3 regions of the Paenibacillus sp. JNUCC 35 genome follow, and region 3 is predicted to be linked to each of the others. Evidence: riboswitches for the same ligand, from Rfam matches in the RefSeq annotation. Region 3 holds a riboswitch; each other region holds the start of a gene.
The links. A riboswitch is a leader RNA that binds a small molecule or an ion and turns the genes downstream of it on or off. The one in region 3 is predicted to bind cyclic di-AMP.

Region 1: it holds a riboswitch for cyclic di-AMP, as region 3 does, so the genes downstream of both, AC2TF6_RS21910 (3D domain-containing protein) here and AC2TF6_RS06350 (TrkH family potassium uptake protein) in region 3, are expected to answer to the same signal.
Region 2: it holds a riboswitch for cyclic di-AMP, as region 3 does, so the genes downstream of both, AC2TF6_RS02325 (C40 family peptidase) here and AC2TF6_RS06350 (TrkH family potassium uptake protein) in region 3, are expected to answer to the same signal.

What each region holds. Positions count from the first base shown of each region.
Region 1 covers NZ_CM177771.1:4,846,306-4,850,514, forward strand. The annotation lists gene AC2TF6_RS21900 (C40 family peptidase) at 1-160, opposite strand, end outside; cyclic di-AMP (ydaO/yuaA leader) riboswitch at 164-304, opposite strand; gene AC2TF6_RS21905 (polysaccharide deacetylase family protein) at 449-1,492, shown strand; gene AC2TF6_RS21910 (3D domain-containing protein) at 1,541-2,506, opposite strand; cyclic di-AMP (ydaO/yuaA leader) riboswitch at 2,518-2,708, opposite strand; gene AC2TF6_RS21915 (hypothetical protein) at 2,973-3,194, opposite strand; gene AC2TF6_RS21920 (manganese catalase family protein) at 3,569-4,138, opposite strand.
Region 2 covers NZ_CM177771.1:491,386-495,594, forward strand. The annotation lists gene AC2TF6_RS02310 (SRPBCC domain-containing protein) at 1-287, shown strand, start outside; gene AC2TF6_RS02315 (DUF1540 domain-containing protein) at 498-719, opposite strand; gene AC2TF6_RS02320 (cryptochrome/photolyase family protein) at 761-2,152, opposite strand; gene AC2TF6_RS02325 (C40 family peptidase) at 2,302-2,766, opposite strand; cyclic di-AMP (ydaO/yuaA leader) riboswitch at 2,770-2,914, opposite strand; gene AC2TF6_RS02330 (SurA N-terminal domain-containing protein) at 3,092-3,682, opposite strand; gene AC2TF6_RS02335 (hypothetical protein) at 3,886-4,209, opposite strand, start outside.
Region 3 covers NZ_CM177771.1:1,399,731-1,403,939, reverse strand. The annotation lists gene AC2TF6_RS06360 (cation:proton antiporter) at 1-690, opposite strand, end outside; gene AC2TF6_RS06355 (potassium channel family protein) at 715-1,377, opposite strand; gene AC2TF6_RS06350 (TrkH family potassium uptake protein) at 1,392-2,735, opposite strand; cyclic di-AMP (ydaO/yuaA leader) riboswitch at 2,793-2,942, opposite strand; gene AC2TF6_RS06345 (CPBP family intramembrane glutamic endopeptidase) at 3,122-4,209, shown strand, end outside.

The DNA of each region.
Region 1 (4,209 bases), 2.8 Mb from region 3:
TGGAATCGATAAAAGGTGCGGTACCTTCGGTATTCACCAGTTGGTCGTTGACCTGCACTTTAGCGGAACGAGCGGCATTGGCATGAGCATCCGAAGCCGCGAATAGACCGGCCGTCAGTACGGCGCATGAAACTACAACGCTTTGTACCCAAATCTTCAAACGATTTTTCCTCCTTGGGCCTCCGAGGTTAGTTGACGGGTTCGGGAAAGAGGTTCCCTAGCTTGCAAAATGACAGGCATTCACCCCAGAAATAAGTCCCCCGTACAGGTGCTTTTGATTCACCGGATTCGGCTTTGTATAAATTGTGTCAAAGACACTCCTAAAAAGGTTAACATAATTTACATAATCGGACAACCCTTTTTGTTGTGTCTATTTTGTAACAAATCCCGGATAAAATTCCTCCCTCTAAACAAAACTAGTGAAAACGCCATTAGAGGAGGGTTCCCCATGAAACGTGCAGCCTTGGCTGTCTCATCCGCCATTTTGCTGGCCTTCGTCTCCGCATGCTCCCCGGCAAAGCTGCCCGGCGAGGGCTCGGCCTCTTCCCGGCTGGACGAAAACCGTTTTATCCCGCACACTCTAAGCGAAGATCCAGGTCCGTCATCCGTACCCGGTCCAGCCAAATTCCAGCCTGCGAAAATTCCGGCGATCAAGGAAAACACCGCTGCCGCTCCTTCGGTATCACCGGCAGCTCCGGCTCCTGCGCCTCCCGTGCCCGTAAAAAAACTTAATAACGCATCCGCTCCCAAACCGGAGACGAAAAAGAAAGACGTTCCGGTTCAGAAGCATCATCAGGAAGCGAACGCCCTTCAGAAAACGGAGCAGCGGAAGCTGAGCTTAGCCGAGATTCATCACAAATACCCGGCGGTTTTCCGGATGAGAGGAACCTCCCAAGGAAAGAAAATCGCGCTCACGTTTGATGACGGACCCGATCTCAAATATACCCCGCAAGTGCTCGATATTCTGGAAAAGCATCAGGTGAAAGCGACCTTTTTCGTGATCGGAAACCGCGCTCAGGCACATCCCGAGATTATCCGCCGGATGGTGCGGGAGGGTCATGTCGTGGGCAACCACTCGTACAGCCATCCTTTTATGCCCAAACTGACCGCCTCGGAATTTTCTTCGCAAATTATGCGTACCCAAGAGGTCATCAAACCGTTGACCGGTTATACGCCCAGACTGGTGCGACCTCCTTACGGAGCCATCAATGAAGAGCAGGTGCGCTGGATGTCCGACCATCACCTGCTGGCCGTGAACTGGGACGTGGATTCCCTCGACTGGAAAGGACTATCCGGCAAGCAGGTATACCACAATATTGTGGACAACGCCCGAGCCGGTTCAGTCATTCTGCAGCACAGCGCGGGAGGAAACAACAAGCATGATCTCAGCGGTACGGTCACGGCCCTTCCCGATTTGATCCGTTCCTTGAAATCGAGCGGATACAAGCTGGTCACGATTCCGGAACTGATGGGAATTTCCAAGGATTTGTAACGCACAAAAGACGGGAGCATTCGCTCCCGTCTTCTTTCCGGCTAATGGTTATTTAAGAATGTATACTTTCACACTTTGATAGCCAAAGTTGTTTACTTTATCTTTGGAGCCCGGAACGAAGATATCGATCCGGTTGCCTTTGATCGCGCCGCCGATGTCCGTCGCTTTGGCGATCATTCCCTTGGCCGGAAGGCCTGGGAAAGCATAACCCGTTACATATACGGTGGAGCCGAGCGGAATAACTTTCGGATCGACCGCGATCGTGCCGACGGTCAGTTTGTTGCCGTAGTAGTCGATGCCGGCATATCCGCCGTTCTCGCTCGGGTCAGCGGAATAGGCCGATGCCTTGATATTCAGCACTTTTTTGTATTGAATCTGTTTGCCCGCCGCGGTTGTCAGCGTCTGGCCTGATTTTGCGGAAGCCGATGCCGCTTGGGCAGCCGGTTTCTTAACGACCTTCTTCTCCGCGGTTTTCTTCGGTTCGGGAGCCTGCGGCTTGCCGCTCTTTTGAAGAGCCTCCGAAGGTTTTATAGAGTCCGTCTGACTTGGCGAGGCCGATGCAAGCTGAACTTTGGCCGGTGCCTGGGCCGGGACTTTTACCGTCGCTTTTAAAGCTTTAAGCTGCTCAAGGGCCGCTTCCCCCACAATTTTCAACTCGCTGCCTGCCGGCAGGCTAAGCGGATCCGCATCGGGATTTAACGATAAGAGGTCAAGAACGTCCATATTCATTTGGGAAGCGAAGTTCCACATGGAATTTGGCTCGGATAGCACCAGGGTTTGATTTTCCGGTGTCACCAAAGATTGGGTAAGTTCCGAATCGGCTGCTTGTCCTACAGTATCGGTCATACCGGCTGCAATCTCCTGATAAGATTTAGCCAGTTTCCAATACAACAGGCCGTCGTTTTTAGCCGCTTCCGTTTCGGCCGCCTGCGACTGGAATGCGGAAGATGCCGCCACCACTGCACCCAGCAGCAGAGTAGCGCATGTTTTTTTCCAATGATGCTTTAAAGCCATAGTTGATGTACGCTCCTTCTCGGTATTGCCTACGAGGTTAGTTGTCGGGTTCGGACTGAGAAGTCGCCCACGCTGCTGCCAGCGATTCACCCCTATCGGACGCCGCAGTCATTCACATACGGTTCCGAAATAAATCATCCCCCGCACCTCATCCGCTCCTGGAAAATCCGGGGAACGGAAGAAGTTTCGGCTCTCTACACAAGCTATCACATACATCTTTAGAAACAAACACACACAAATTGGCAAAAAACAACCTTTTCATTTTTTTAATCCACCGGTGAACCTGCTGTAAAAAGCTGTTCCATCAAGCCTATTTGATGCTGTCCCGCCCTTTCGGCCGGAAAAACGCGAGAAAGAAAATTAACGCCATTCTCACAATCCACTTATGTAATCCTCATGTATTTCTCATAAAAGACATGGTTTCTTCACCATACATCCAGGAAATTCATCCCATAGGAGGAAACCTTTATTTGGCGATTCGTTTCCTTTCTCTCGACTTTTCTTCTATTTTCACGGCTGCCTGGCTTTGTACCGATTCTACAGTCGGCCTCTTCTTCCCCTCGTAAATATCATCGAAAGGACGAAACGGCACGTAATCGGACCGGTCGAATTCCTTCGGTTTGCGCAGACCTAATGATGCCGCTAAAAGAACTAACATGCCGATCAGCAGACTTAATGTGATCCCCATAATAGCAGCCTCCTCCTTATTCCAAAATATAGGTTTCGCTCTTAATTTCTTGCTAACTTATTCCATTTTATCATACTTATAGGAAAAATGTGGTATTTTTTCGCGGAAAGCTGACGAGCTTTTTAAGATTTTTCGTAAGTACGACATAATTTTTGCCAATGTCCAGCTCCTAACAGCCACTCCTATAAGACCTGCACCATTTAAACGACTGTTTACTTGTAACCTTTATATAAGTAAGACACCTTCAGAATGGGAAACGTTCCGGAAAAATTAGTAATCTTATTCAATTTTTCCATATCTATTGAAATTGTCGACTCGGTTATCTTAAAAATTGCCGAAAAAAGACGGGTTCCCCCGTCTTTTTGTCCGGGCCGCTAGAAAATTTTCTGGGCCGCCCTTTCGTCTTTAAGAATTTCTACCGCTTCGCGGAAACGCATCGAATGGATGATCTCACGTTCACGCAGGAATTTCAGCCCATCCTGGAGATCGACGTCGTCCGTCAGGTCAATGAGCCACTGATAGGTGGCGCGCGCCTTTTCTTCCGCCGCGATATCTTCGTACAGGTCGGCGATAGGATCGCCCTTGGCTTGAATGTAAGCTGCCGTCCACGGTGTGCCGGCCGCATTTTGGTAATACAAAGCCGAATCGTGGTTGACGTAATATTCGCCCAGGCCCGCGGCTTTTAGCTGGTCGGGAGTAGCGTCTTTCGTGAGCTTGTAGATCATCGTGGCAATCATCTCTAGGTGAGCGAATTCTTCTGTCCCGATATCATTCAGTACCCCGATTACTTTGTCCGGAATGGTGTAACGCTGGTTCAAGTAACGCAGCGCGGCAGCAAGTTCCCCGTCCGCACCCCCGTACTGCTCGATCAGAAGTTTGGCCATGTGCGGATCGCATTTGCTTACACGAACCGGATACTGCAATTTCTTCTCGTAAATCCACATCGGAATCCCCCGTCTCCTTAAGCACAACCGTGCTTGTTCTTCCGTCTAGGCCGTTCATGCAGTTTCCTCTA
Region 2 (4,209 bases), 910 kb from region 3:
AGCAGACCGTCCATATTTACGGAGAAGTGCTGGAATACGAACCGAACCGTATCCTTAGTTACATTGAACACCCCGGTCCTTCGTATTATCCGAATCATGCGGATATCACTACGCGGGTAACCATTAAGCTGGAGCCGGTCGGCGGCTGCACCAAGCTGACCCTGATCAACGATGAGTGGGTCGAAAATCATCCTTCCTACACAAAGGCGGACCCCGCATGGTGGATGCTGCTGAGCGCCATCAAAACGTTCGTGGAGACCGGAAAGAAACTGGATCTCGGCTGGTAAGGCAGAGAAGGGCGGGGTTCCGTATAGAACCATCCTGCAGGAGTAAGTGAAGCGTTTCCACACAAAAAAAGGCCGTGCAGGCTGAAGCCTGCACGGCCTTTAATCACCCGCTGATCTCAGCGGGATTATTTTTGTAAGCCGACAGCAGGGGAGCTCTACGGCTCCTCTGCTGTCGGCATTTTCATTTTTTAATGAAACGTTTGATTGAAATTAGTGATGATGACGTTCCTCGAAAGTTTGACAGCAGGTGTCGGTGATGCCCTCGGCGGAATCCTGATGCCCGGAATCGTAAGGCAGACCGTCCCGTTTTTGCGGTTGTGGCTTGTTCGAATGAGCGTTTACTTCGATCATAATAACTTCCGCACTGCAGTTATTGCCCTGCTCCCAGTATTCGCAGTTGGCAATGCTGCACTTCACCATTGGATTTTCCATGTTTATCACCTCGTACTTCTATTTACCCGAAGAACGGAGCTTTAAACAGGGGGAGAGCCATCCGGAGAAAATCCGGCCGGACCCGCACCGGCATCAGGTTTAGCCTCCGCCAGCATGTGCTTGTAAATCTCGATCGCTGCCGCGCGTGAGCTCTTCAGATCGACAATCGCGTCCGCCTGCGGCTTGTGAATTTCCTTATCGCTCAGATGAGCGATATGGGGAAGCCACCGCCGGATGTACATGCCCGTCGGATCATGCGTCTCCGACTGGGTGACGGGGTTCATGACGCGGAAGTACGGAGACGCGTCGAAGCCGAGCGAAGCACTCCACAGCCAGCCGCCCCGGTTGAGCACGTTGTCGTAATCGGCGAGCTTGCGCCGGAAATACCGTTCACCCAGCGTGAAGGGACACCGCAGGTTCTTGGTCAGGAACATGGCCGTCACCATCCGCAGCCGGTTCGGCATGTGCCCCGTGGCGTTCAGCTCCGCCATGGCCGCATCCACGACCGGAATGCCGGTCTGCCCCCGGCACCACCGCTCGAAGAGCGTGTCCTCCAGGCCGGAGAAATCGAATTTCTTCTCGTAGACGAAGAAATCCGGGTTATAGACGGCCTGGTACAGGTAGAAGTCGCGCCACGCCAGCTGGCGCGTCCAGGCTTCGTGCCGCTCGCTGCCGAGAGCGGCTTCATACGCCCGGCGCACGGAGAGCGCGCCGGTGTTCAGGTGGCGGCTGATCCCGCTGGTCGTCTCGAAGGCGTACCGGTCTCTTTGCGCTTCATAAGCGCGGAGACCTCCTTCGAGAAAATCGCTCAGAGTCTGAGCGGGATCAGGCGCCGTGCCTGCCGCTTCCGGGTCCAGCGGAAGCGGAAACCGGGCGGACCAGGCTTCGCGGTCCGGCAGCGGCCGTGTCTGCAAATCGCGCACGGTGACGGCAGACGACGGCCGGAAAAAAAGGTGCATGTAAGCGTTCCATTTTTTATAAAAAGGGGTAAATACCTGGTAAGGGGTGCTGCGCTCCGCGAAGTGCTGGAAGTCTCCGAAATCGGCGAGCGTATGGTCGATCAGCGTGGTAACCGGAACGCCGCGGGCGGAAGCTGAAACCTTCAGTTTGCGGTCACGTACTAATGCGTAGGGCGTAACGTCGCCGTGCAGGACGATTTCTTCAATCGGCAGCTCGGCCAGCAGCTGATCGACCACGGCATGAGGCTCGCCGGCAAGCACTTCCAGATGAGCGCCCGCTTTCCGGTATTCGCGGATGAGCCTGGAGACGTGACGGAGGAAGTTGACTCCGCTGTGTTCCCGGTCCCGGCCGTCGCGCAGAAGGAAGGGGTCCAGAATCAGGATGTGCAGGCTCGGACGCCCCAAGCTGTGAATGTAATCAAACGCAGTGAGGTCGTCAATCCGCAGATCTTTGCGATGAATAAAAAGGATCATAATGAAGGGACGCTCCTTACTTTTTCGTCTAACTTCATAGTAACAGGAAATCCGGCGCAAATGAAAAGAAGCCCGGCAAGCCAGGCTGCAACCTGGATTACGGGGCTCCCTTTCGGGTATATGCTGCGTTCCATTACGAGTGCGTCTTACTAGTCTGCAGTGATCTTGTTAAAAAGGTCATCGCCGATAACGCGGCGTGCAGAAACGTATCGTTTCGCATAGTAAGATTCGCTCAAGTCACTCTTTGTAACACCTTTGTTCGTAGCGGAGTGGGCGAACTTGTTGTTCCCGATGTAAATACCTACATGGGAGATGCCTTTTCCGTCGGTGTTAAAAAATACAAGGTCACCCGGTCTCAGATCGCTTTTCGCAACCGAGGATCCTTGGCCGTTCTGTGCTTTTGAAGTGCGTGCCAGATCAATGCCGAACCGGTCAAATACGTAGGACGTGAAGCCCGAGCAATCAAAACCGCTGGTCGATGTGCCCGAATACTTGTAAGGCGTCCCTACCAATCCGTCAATCGTGGAGCTGAGCGTCGACTTCGCGGAAGCGCTGCCGATTTCCACACTCAAAAACAGGGTCAAGCTCAAAACAAACAACAAGACTTTCTTCAACTGTGTTGCTCCTTCCTGTGCCTACGAGGTTAGCTGGAGGGTTCGGTAGAAGGTCCCCTATGATCCCTTTGTTGCAAGATCAATTCACCCAGAGTGGATCCCCCGTTTTCTTCCTTTCGTCTAAGAAGAAATTCGGCAATCTTTTTCTGTTCGACACTAAATATTCGCCATAGGTCCAGAAATTCCTTCCAAAAAACTAAAAATAGTTACAAAAAAGTTTCAAAAGCAGTTATTTAGTCGGATTTCAGGGCAAAAAATAGATCAAAAAACCCGCCTTCTTGTATAAAAAGGGCGGGTTTTCCATGTCTTTCAGCTTAGAGGCAATCTAAGTTTTCGGCTGATCCGGAAACTTCACGCGCAGCCCCGGTTTCGTTTCGGCAAGCAGTTTTTCCTGCAGGGCGTTGAGGTCTTCCTGCGTTTTCAGCTCGCCTTTTTTGACGAGGTACTCGATCGTCTTTTGCTGGAGGAGATATTTGGCGTACTGGTTGACGGTTTTAGGATCGGTCCAGTAGGTTGCTTCGGTCAAACCGGCGCTTTTGTAGAGCATCTCCTTCAACTGAGCCGCTTCGGGACCGGCCGCTTCCAGCGCTTTGCGCTGCTGGTCGATAGCCTGCTTCACTTCGGCTTCTTTGACTTTGACGCCGCGCTTCTGGCCGTAACGGACGAAGAGCTCGTCCTTAAGCATCAGATCGAGAAGCTGGTCGTTGGTCAAATTGTTTTGAGCGCCCTGCATTTGAAAGGCCAGGTCGACTTCGGCTTTCATTTTGTCGAAAGCCTGGTTGGAGATGCGGACGTCGTGACCGATCGCCACAACCTCTTTGGCTTTAACGTCGGACTGTCCGTAAAAGAACGACCCGGCGGCGACACAAAGGCCAATTACTGCCGCCACGACGGTGCTTGTCCGTGGGGATATCATCGGTAATGCCTCCTTTTATCTTCTATCTTTCCATGATAGCTGAAAAAAACGCAAATGGAAACTAAAAACCCCCTGGCCGGTGAACGGCAGGGGGAGACGGATATCGCGCCGGAACAATCCGGAACGAGAACGGTTAAGAAGAGGATCAGCGTATGTGATTCGTCTGTTTTGCCGCCCGGCTTACGGGCAGAAAACCAGGCTTTCTAGGTGCGGTAGCTTTCCCAGATTTCACGCTGCGCGGCGATGGACCACATTTTTACAAAGGTGCGGACCAAAGGGTATATCTGGTGGATAATGAGGGCCGTCAGGCCTGCCCATATGTAGGATGCATAAGTCGCCGCGACGGCCAGAAGGAAGCCGAGCAGGACAAGCAGCAGGGCATTGCCCGCGATTCGTAAGCCTTGGCGGAACACGACCGGAAGCACCGAGAGAAGTCCTCGTCGATCCTCGGAGGCCCGGCCGAACTGCAGGAACAGGAAGAGGAGCTGAACAAGCAGGGCATACACGGCATAGAGAGCCGCCCAGGG
Region 3 (4,209 bases):
GATCGTCGCGTAATCGCGCAGAAAGCCGATTTTCACGTGTGCGGTCAGGAAGGCTCCCGCATACCCGATAATGGCGCCGACCGACAGCCCGCCCAGCGCGGTTTTCACAAACTGCCAGGCGCCTGAAGCGACGGATACGTGCTCCGTTCCCAGAAGAATGGCAATCAGCGAGAAGGTAAGGATGGAGCCCGTAGCGTCATTGAATGCCGACTCGCTCTCCACCGTCTCGCGCACTTTGGTCCGGATTCTCACCTGTTTGAACACGGGAATAAGCGTAGCCGGATCGGTGGAAGAGATGATAGCTCCGAGGAGAAGCGCGTGCAGCCAGGGCAGGCCGAGAAACCAGTGGGAAGCGGCCGCGACCGCCGCGCACGTAAGGATGACGCCCGGTATGCTCAGCAGCGTGACGGAGATCCAGACATGCTTCAGCCCGCTCAGCCGGATATTGCGCCCACCGTCAAACAGAATGAGCGTGGAGCCGACGACCAGGATGAACTGGTTGGTCAGCGAACTGCTCGGTTCCGCGATCCAGTGAAACGCTTGTCCGAAAATCATCCCCGCGATCAGAAAAAGCGCCACATCGGGCAGGCGCAGCCATCCCGCCAGTTTGCCGAACAACATGCCCAGAACGACAATCAGGATAAATAAATACAGCTCATAGTCTATGAGCTGTGTCAAAGCATTCTCCATGCGCATACGCCCCTTTCCCGCTTCTTAGCGGATCGCGCGGCTCTCAAACGTATCGATCTGCTCTTTCGTGCCGATGACGACCATCACGTCTTTCTCGTGCAGGACATCTTCGGCGGTAGGCGCGATAATCACGTCGTCCGTTTTATTGATGGCGACGATACTGCAGCCGTACTTGGCCCTCGGATCGAGTTCCTTTAGAGTAAGGCCGGAAATACGCCGGGAAACGACGAGCTCCGCGATCGTATAGTTTTTGGACAATTCGATGTAATCGAGAAGGTTCGGCGACACCAGCTGGTGAGCCACGCGCACGCCCATATCCCGCTCCGGAAAGATAATCCGGTCCACGCCGATTTTTTCAAGCACCTTGGCATGCTGATCGGTCAACGCCTTCGCGACGACCGTTTTAACGCCTAGCTCCTTAAGCAGAATCGCCGCCATGATACTCGCCTGGATGTTGTCTCCGATAGCCACGACGGCGCAGTCGAAATTGCGGACGCCGAGCGAGCGGAGAACCTCTTCATCCGTCGCGTCCGCAACTACGGTATGGGTGAGCTTGTCGCTCATCTCGTCCACTTTCTCTTCGTCTCTGTCGATGCCCAGCACCTCGTGCCCGAGCTGAGTCAATTCTTGGGACAAGCTGGAACCGAAGCGTCCGAGTCCGATAACTGCATATTGAATGAAAGCCATTGTTTTGTTTCTCCTTAACCTATCGTGATTTTTCCTTCTGGATAACGGTACAGTTCTTTCTCGGCTTTAGGCTGCAGCGCATACGCCAATGTCAAAGGCCCGAGACGTCCGGCGAACATGGTCAAGGCGATCATAACCTTGCCGAACGCGGTAAGCTTCGTGGTCAGCCCCAGGGTGAGTCCTACAGTCCCGAATGCCGAGGTCACTTCATACAAAATCATAAGAAACTCGTGATCTTCCGTCGTAGACAGAAGCATGGTAACGAAAATAACAAGAAAGAGTGCAAACATCGTCAAAGTGATCGCCTTCAGGATGCGTTCCTTGCCGAGACGGTTGCGGAAGAAGACGATATCTTCTTTTCCCCGCACCATCGCCACGATTGCCCCGACCAGCATCGTAAACGTAGTCGTCTTGATCCCGCCCCCGGTAGAACCGGGAGAAGCCCCGATAAACATCAGGATGATCATGAAAAATTGAGTCGCTTGGCGGAGAGAAGCGAGATCAAGCGTGTTCGCTCCCGCCGTACGCGGTGTGACCGATTGAAAGAACGAAGCGAGAATCTTGCCGCCGAAGTCCAGCGAACCCAGCGTTTTCGAATTGGAATACTCGAAGATAAAAATAACAAGCGCCCCGGTCACGATCAGAATGCTTGTGGCGCTCAGCACCACCTTGGAGTGAAGGGTCAGCCTCTTCGTTTTCCGGTAATCCATCACATCGGACATCACGATAAAACCGATCCCGCCCAGAACGATGAGCGCCATCGTCACTACATTGGTAATAAAATCGTCGGCGTAAGCGGTCAGCGAAGAGAATGGGCCGGTAATGGGACCGAACAGGTCAAACCCGGCATTGTTGAAAAAGGAAACGGCGTGCCAGATGCCGTAGTACAGCCCCTTCGGAAAACCGAGATCCATCGACCAGCGGGCGGTAAACAGGACAGCCGCGATTCCTTCGATGCTCAGCGAGTAGATCAGTACTTTCCGGAAAAGGCGGACAATCCCTTCCATGCTGCCCTGGTTCAAGGCTTCCTGAAGCAGTAGCCTTTCGCGGAGCGATATCTTCTTGCGCAGGATGAAGGCAAAAAGCGTCGCCATACTCATGAATCCGAGGCCGCCGATTTGAATCAGCGAGATAATGACAATTTGCCCGAACATCGTAAAATGCGACCCGGTGTCTACCACGACCAGACCTGTTACACAGGTAGCCGAGGTGGCCGTGAAGAGGGCGTCGATGAACGGAAGCGGCAGCCCGTCCGTTGACGAGACCGGCAGCATCAGCAGGCCGGAGCCGACGAGAATAATGAGCGCAAACCCGAGAACGAGAATCTGAGGCGGCGTAAACCTCGACTTTTTTAACACATAATTTCCTCCTATATGAAGCACAAAAAAGACACTGGAAACCCACTGCCTTTCGGTTATGGTTCCTGCTGTCGCCTACGAGGTTAGCTGACGGATTCGGATGTACAGGCCACCCTATTTACCCTTCCCTATTCAGGCACAAGCGGTAAAATTCACCCCAAAGTATGGTTCCCCCGTTTTCCTGCGGAAATTCGGCGTATGAAGTTGCGCGAAGAAATGAATCATCCGCATTATATATCTGTTATTAAACAAGCACAAAGCCCTTTTAACCGGATTTTACGGGGGGAAACATAGACAATCTTCCTGCAGCTAACTGGGAGTCACGAATTGGCATCCTTACGCAAACTATGATACGGTTAAAAAAACAATCGGAGAAGGAGCTGACCATGAAAAAATACGGTCTGGATAAACCGCTGCTGCTGCTCGCCCTGACCGGATTCCTTCTATATGCAGCCGTAGTTTTCATCTATAATACCGGGGCCGCTCCCGCCGGTTCCGATCCTTACGAAACGGCAACCTCCATTACGAAAGAACAAGCCGCGGAGGCAGCGGTCGCATGGCTGCGGCAAAGGCAGGGCGCCGATACAGTAAACGGTTCCGGCGTCGTTACGGGCGGCGGGGCTCCCGGCACATTCGTCAGCTACCAATCGGAGAAGGAACTCAGCGGTTATCTCACCAAAGAGAAGCTTCAAACGTTGTATGACAAAAGCTACGCCAGCCGGGTGCCCGTCGATTACTATCGGGTAGAAGTCACCGAGGCTTCCCCTTCGGTCCGGAAGTGGATCATCGATATCCATATGACCACGAAAGCCGTCATCGGCTGGTCCGGCATCGGCGGCGAAGACCGGGCCGTCGTGTCCGCGGCCGATGCGGAGAAGCTCGCCCGGGAAGCGATAGCGAGGCAGGGCTACGAAGAGGCGGAGTTCGAGCGGATCAGCCCGCCTGCCGCCAAGTCCGGTCTGCTGCTGTTCGAGCGGCGGAAAGAGCCTGTCGGGGACGCTAAGCTGACGATCGGCGTGAAACTGGACGGAACCTCCGTTTCCTCGTTCACCCAATCGTTCCGGCTCCCCGACGCTTTCACGTCTTGGCTGGAGCACCAAGAGGATACCGCCTCCATGTGGACCCGCATCAGCTTGTGGGGCAACGGCCTGATGGCCCTGATCGCCCTCGGCTATACCGTCCTTAAATGGAGGACGGTCGATTTTTCCCGGGGCGTCCTGCTAACGGCGGTGTATGCCGTGATCTACGTCATGAACAACATCAACATGTATCCGGCTTATAAGGCCGGCAGTACGCTGACGAGCAGCGGCCAGGAAGCGATGCTTTCGATCGTGCTGATCAACTTCGTGACGCTGCTGATGGCCGCAGCCGTCTACTTCTCTTTCACGGCGGGCGAAGCCCTGTGGAGACGCGTAGGAAAGTCCGTCATGCCCCGCTGGCGCGACGCCGACTTCGGCTCGCGCGTAACCCGCAG